DNA from 3 places in the Neobacillus pocheonensis genome. Region 1 is predicted to be linked to each of the others. Evidence: riboswitches for the same ligand, from Rfam matches in the RefSeq annotation. Region 1 holds a riboswitch; each other region holds the start of a gene.
What was found. Region 1 has a riboswitch for S-adenosylmethionine ahead of mtnW (2,3-diketo-5-methylthiopentyl-1-phosphate enolase). Riboswitches for the same ligand answer to the same signal wherever they lie in the genome.
Positions count from the first base shown of each region.

Region 2: linked by a shared signal. The riboswitch ahead of metK (methionine adenosyltransferase) and the one ahead of mtnW (2,3-diketo-5-methylthiopentyl-1-phosphate enolase) in region 1 are both predicted to bind S-adenosylmethionine.
Region 3: linked by a shared signal. The riboswitch ahead of ABES02_RS11380 (O-acetylhomoserine aminocarboxypropyltransferase/cysteine synthase family protein) and the one ahead of mtnW (2,3-diketo-5-methylthiopentyl-1-phosphate enolase) in region 1 are both predicted to bind S-adenosylmethionine.

Region 1 covers NZ_JBCNAD010000038.1:139,765-141,970, forward strand. Annotated here, with positions in the region: gene ABES02_RS20960 (pyridoxal phosphate-dependent aminotransferase) at 1-1,147, shown strand, start outside; SAM riboswitch class I at 1,188-1,296, shown strand; gene mtnW (2,3-diketo-5-methylthiopentyl-1-phosphate enolase) at 1,374-2,206, shown strand, end outside.
Region 2 covers NZ_JBCNAD010000006.1:69,088-71,293, forward strand. Annotated here, with positions in the region: gene metK (methionine adenosyltransferase) at 54-1,253, opposite strand; SAM riboswitch class I at 1,537-1,664, opposite strand; gene pckA (phosphoenolpyruvate carboxykinase (ATP)) at 1,930-2,206, shown strand, end outside.
Region 3 covers NZ_JBCNAD010000020.1:258,851-261,056, forward strand. Annotated here, with positions in the region: gene ABES02_RS11375 (hypothetical protein) at 664-996, shown strand; SAM riboswitch class I at 1,067-1,174, shown strand; gene ABES02_RS11380 (O-acetylhomoserine aminocarboxypropyltransferase/cysteine synthase family protein) at 1,234-2,206, shown strand, end outside.

The DNA of each region.
Region 1 (2,206 bases):
GGTTGGACAATATATTGAACAGGGCTTTGATGTGATAAATTTGGGACAGGGGAACCCTGACCAGCCAACACCGAGTCATATTGTTGCCAAGCTTCAAGAGGCAGCAGCCAATCCCATTAACCATAAATATTCTCCATTTCAGGGCCATCATTATTTAAAACAGGCAGTGGCTGAATTTTATTTAAGAGAATATGGGGTATCCATCGACCCTGATAAAGAAGTGGCCATTCTTTTTGGAGGAAAAGCAGGACTGGTAGAAATTCCTCAATGTTTGCTTAACCCTGGTGATACCATTCTTGTTCCGGACCCTGGCTATCCCGACTATTGGTCTGGCGTTGCGCTCGCACAGGCAGAAATGAGTACGATGCCGCTTCGAGAAGAAAATAACTTTTTGCCGAACTATAACGAGATCTCCGCTGAAACGTTAACAAAAGCCAAATTAATGTTCCTTAATTATCCTAATAATCCGACTGGAGCGACTGCTACGAAAGAATTTTTTGAGGACACGGTCAAGCTTGCATCTGAAAATGATATTTGTATTGTCCATGATTTTGCCTATGGGGCGATTGGATTTGATGGGGAAAAACCAATAAGCTTTCTGCAAATCGAAGGGGCAAAAGATGTGGGGATTGAAATTTATACACTGTCTAAGACCTATAATATGGCCGGCTGGCGTGTTGGCTTTGCCATTGGAAATGAAAGTGTCATATCCGCAATAGAACTATTGCAGGATCATCTTTATGTAAGTTTGTTTGGGGCTGTTCAAGAGGCTGCTTCAGAGGCATTAACAGCCTCACAAGATTGTGTTAAGGAGTTAAATCAGCTTTATGAGCGAAGAAGAAATGTTCTGATTGATGGTCTTCGTTCACTTGGCTGGAATGTTACAGCCCCACAAGGCTCGTTCTTTGCCTGGTTAAAAGTGCCAAGTGGGATAACCTCAGAGGAGTTTGCTAATATTCTTCTTGAACAGGCCCATATTATGGTGGCACCTGGAATTGGCTTTGGGGAGTTTGGAGAGGGCTTTGTCCGGGTTGGTCTTTTATCATCCGAAGAGAGGCTGAGGGAAGCTGTCAGAAGAATTAGTTGTTTAGAAATATTTAAAAAAAAGATTGACATTTTAAATTTTTCTTGCGATAATCCAAAATAAAGTTATCCAATGTGAAAATAATGAATAAATACGAATCGTTTTCTTATCAAGAGCAGGCGGAGGGACTAGCCCAATGAAGCCCGGCAACCGACTTAACCAATTTTTAAGCACGGTGCTAATTCTTGCAGCGAACAGCTGATAGATGAGAAGATGTTAGTTTGTGATGCTAACCTCTTCTTTTCGAAGAGGTTTTTTATGTTGTTTTTGAAAGAGAGGAAGTGTAATAATGTCTGAATTAATCGCTACATATTTACTGCATAATGAAACGAATCCAGACAAAAAAGCAGAGGAAATTGCCTTAGGCTTAACGGTTGGATCATGGACGAACCTGCCAGAACTAGAGAAAAACCAACTGCGAAAGCATAAAGGAAGAGTAGTTTCCATTGAGGGAATCGATTCTGAGGAAGAGAATAAAACATTGATACGCATTGCCTATCCAACTGCAAATTTTTCTAATGATCTGCCTGCTATTTTAACAACTGTCTTTGGGAAGCTTTCATTAGATGGAAAAATAAAATTAATAGATTTACAGTTTGAGGAAGAATTAAAACGATTGTTCCCTGGTCCAAGGTTTGGGATCGAAGGGATTCGAAAGAAATTAAACGTTTTTGAAAGGCCGCTCTTAATGAGTATTTTTAAAGGAGTTCTAGGTAAAGATCTCAAGTTCCTTTCTGAACAGCTTAGGCAGCAGGCTCTTGGCGGTGTCGATCTGGTCAAGGATGATGAAATTCTGTTTGAAAATCAATTAACTCCATTTGAAAAAAGAATCACTGATGGGAAAACCATTTTACAAGAGGTTTATGACGAGACTGGACATAGAACTTTATATGCAGTGAACCTTACTGGCAGGACTTCACAGTTAAAAGACAAGGCAAGGAAAGCTGCTGAGCTTGGTGCAGACTTATTACTTTTTAATGTGTTTTCCTACGGATTGGATGTTCTCCAAGAGTTAAGGGAAGACGAAGAAATTGGTCTGCCGCTTATGGCACATCCAGCGGTAAGTGGTGCCTTAACTTCCTCACCGGAATTTGGTTTTGCCCACTCCTTGCTGCTTGGTAA
Region 2 (2,206 bases), on a different contig from region 1:
GCAAAAAAACAAGAAAAAAGGAGCTACATGTAAAATGTAACTCCCGTTTGAAATTAGATATTTGCTTGCTCACGTAATGATTCAGCCTTATCAGTGCGCTCCCATGGAAGATCAACATCTGTGCGGCCAAAGTGTCCATAAGCAGCTGTTTGCTTATAGATTGGTCGGCGAAGCTCTAACATGTTTATAATTCCAGCTGGGCGAAGGTCAAAGTTTGCACTTACTAGATCCACCAAAACGTCTTCGCTTACTTTCCCTGTTCCAAAAGTGTCAACAGAGATTGATACTGGTCTTGCCACACCGATTGCATAGGCAAGCTGTACTTCAACCTTATCAGCAAGCCCTGCTGCAACGATATTTTTTGCTACATAACGTGCTGCATAAGCGGCAGAACGGTCAACCTTTGTTGGATCCTTACCAGAGAAAGCACCGCCGCCATGACGTGCATAACCACCGTAAGTATCAACAATGATTTTGCGGCCTGTTAAGCCGGCATCCCCTTGTGGTCCGCCGATTACGAAACGGCCTGTTGGGTTAATAAAGTATTTCGTGTTTTCATCGATTAGTTCTTGTGGAACTACTGGATTGATAACATACTCTTTTAAGTTGCGTTGAATTTGCTCTAATGCAACTTCAGGATGATGCTGAGTAGAAATTACAATCGTATCAATGCGAACTGGCTTATCGTTCTCATCATATTCCACTGTTACTTGTGTTTTACCATCTGGACGAAGGTAAGGAAGAAGTTCCTCTTTACGAACTTCTGTTAAGCGGCGTGCCAGCTTATGTGCAAGTGAAATTGGAAGAGGCATAAGCTCTTTTGTTTCATTACATGCAAAGCCAAACATTAAACCTTGGTCTCCTGCACCAATTGCTTCGATTTGCTCATCGGACATTAAACCTTCACGAGCTTCAAGCGCTTGGTCAACCCCCATCGCGATATCAGGAGACTGTTCATCGATTGAAGTTAAAACCGCACAAGTTTCAGCATCAAAGCCGTATTTTGCACGTGTGTAACCAATTTCTCGAACTGTTTCACGAACAATTTTTGGAATATCTACATAAGTAGAAGTTGTGATTTCCCCTGCAACTAGAACTAAGCCTGTTGTTACTGATGTTTCAGCCGCAACACGCGCATTAGCATCCTTCGCTAAAATAGCATCTAAAATAGAATCAGAAATTTGGTCACAGATCTTATCAGGATGACCTTCAGTTACTGATTCAGAAGTGAACAAACGACGTTTTGTTGACATCTGAATTCCTCCTATATTAATGAAATAAAGTGAGGTTATCTGTGTGGGGCTATGTATACCTTGCCGTTTAACCTCGGGTTGATACGGAACTCATTCCCTTAGTAGTATGAAATAAACACGGGTATTTTATTAAAAAACAATAGTTTTAATAATAAACCCGGCTAAAAATTCTCACGATGGAATAAAGAAAAAGCGATAATGTAACACGAAAATATTTTTGCATATAAAAAAACCTTCCATCTCATGAGGAAAGGTTGAATGCAAAATGTTTGCGTGCCTTTCACTCTTATCGTTCAAGGTCAAGCCTTGCCTCAGGTTTAGCACCTTTGCCCGAAAAAGGTCAATCTACTTCTTCGTTTGCAGGTTGCTGGGTTTCATAGGGCCTGTCCCTCCACCAGCTCGGGATAAGAGAGTATCCGTTCAAGGGTAAATCATACCCTACACTGTCGAACAATGTCAATGAATTTTTTCAAAACTTACGCTATCATTAAAGAATAAATTATGGTTATATTTGGAATTTTTATCCATTTTAGCATTGCTTTTTACTCATTTCATGAATAATGTATAAAATACAACTTTATTTCATCAATTAGTATAGACTAATGTTTTAAATGTGTTATACTAATCGATATAAAAATTGCCATTATAAAATTAATTTAAAAGGATGGTACATGAAATGAATTCTGTTCATATTCCAAATGAATTAAAAGAATTACTAAAAGAAAATAATGTTCAAGCGCAATTATCTGTTCCACAGCTAGTTGAAAAAATTCTAAGCCGTAATGAAGGAACTTTAACTTCTACTGGTGCCGTTCGTGTTTCAACTGGTAAGTATACAGGCCGGTCTCCCCAGGATAAATTTATCGTTGTCGAAAGTTCTACGAAAGATAAAATCGATTGGAATTCCAACCAATCAATTTCCGAAGAAGCATTTACCAATCTATATTATAAGG
Region 3 (2,206 bases), on a different contig from region 1:
TCACTGTGAAAGGATCAGAGTGCCCGTACCAGAGAAAAAACAGAGCCGCCGGTCACTGTGAGAGGTTCAGAGTGCCCGTGCCAGAGAAAAAATAGAGCCGCCGGTCACTGTGAAAGGATCAGAGTGCCCGTGCCAGAGAAAAAATAGAGCCGCCGGTCACTGTGAGGGGTTCAGAGTGCCCGTGACCGTAGAAAAGCAGAGCCACCGGTCACTGTGAGAGGTTCAGAGTGCCCGTGACAATGAAAAAGCAAAGCCAACGGTTACCGTAAAAGTTCAGAGTAGATGTATCATTTTAAATCGAGAAAACTATATTCTTTCTTTCCAACAACATAATAGTTTCGCTTTAAAACCCTCCGAATAGTTTTCATTGAATCCACCCCACACCACTCCTGTACAACATTAGTAGTAATTTTCTTATCTGGAAATAGCAGCTTAATTTCCTCCACGCTTCGCAAAATCGCAGAGTCAAGCCCTTCCTCGTATCCACAATCATTACAAACCAGTTTACCGTTAGATAAGGACACATTGAAATTATCAAAGTATGAACGTTTTTCGACATATTTCTCAGGAAATCCCTGCAATAACTGTCGAGCAATAATAAAAGGATTACAGCTCTTTCTGAAAGAATAGTATAGGAAATAGCATTGGACCGGAGTGGTGAAAATGATAGAGGCCTTCAATAAGTTTCTGGAAAAAGTAAGCCAACAAGAGCATATCCTTCCATTGATTGAAGATGCAGATATACGGGTAAACCTTGTATCAAGCCAACAATCCATCCAGTTAGTAATAAAAAAAGGAGTCATTTTTACCCTGCAAAATGAACCCGCAAAATATGAAATAAGCGGCGATTTACATGCCATGACACAACTACTCGAGGGTAAGCAAAGATTACGAACCCTCCAACTAACCATAACAACTCCATTAAGAATCACATTATTGCTTGAATCCCTATTTTACCTTACGAAGGCGCAGGAAGATTTTGCAAAAATAATTTAATCATACGTATTGACTCGGAATTAACGATCAGGTAATATGTAAATAGAATATTCTACCAATTAAAAAATCAATCTTATCAAGAGTGGCGGAGGGACTGGCCCAATGATGCCCGGCAACCGGTTTGACAACAACACGGTGCTAAATCCAGCAGAGCGGACCAAGCTCTGGAAGATAAGAAGAGAGACCCCCTCTTCTTACTGAAGCGGGGGTTATTTATTTTAAAAGGGAGTGGGACTAATGGCTGAAAATCAAAAAAAATATCGGTTTGAAACATTAAGTGTTCATGGCGGTTTAGCTCCAGATCCAGTGACAGGTGCACGTGCAGTTCCGATTTATCAAAACAATGCCTATCAATTTAAAAGCACAGAACATGCAGCCAACTTGTTTAGCTTAGCAGAACCGGGATACATATATACACGTATTCACAATCCGACAACCACGGTTTTTGAAGAAAGAGTAGCTTTATTAGAAGGCGGTGTTGGCGCCCTAGCAGTCGCAAGCGGGATGGCTGCCATTACACTCGCCATTTTGAATATTGCTGAAGCAGGCGATGAAATTGTCGCAGCATCTAATCTCTATGGCGGAACCTATAATTTATTTGCCGTTACTCTCCCTAAATACGGAATTAAAGTGAAATTTGTGGATACCGATAATCCAGAAAACCTCCGCACGGCTATTTCTGAAAAAACAAAAGCCGTCTTCGCTGAAACGATTGGTAATCCAAGCTTGCGCGTACTTGATATTGAAAAAGTAGCGGAAATTGCACATGAAGCCGGAGTCCCGTTAATTATTGATAATACTTTTGCTACACCTTACCTGTGCCGACCGATAGAGCATGGGGCAGATATTGTTGTCCATTCTGCAACTAAATGGCTCTTAGGCAATGGTACAACCACAGGGGGAATCATTGTGGATGGCGGTAAGTTTGACTGGAATTCGCCAAAGTTTCCTGGCTTCATTACTCCAGATGCAAGCTATCATGACCTTGTTTATGCCGAGGCATTAGGTGCCATTGCTTATATCATTAAAGCCCGTGTGCAATTATTACGTGATCTTGGTCCAGCTTTAAGTCCGCAAAATGCCTTCTTGTTTACGCTTGGTCTTGAGACTCTCCATGTTCGCATGAAAGAGCATGTGGCCAATACTAATCAAGTAGTGGAATATTTGTTAAATCACCCCGCTGTTGAGTGGGTCTCTTATCCAGGGCATG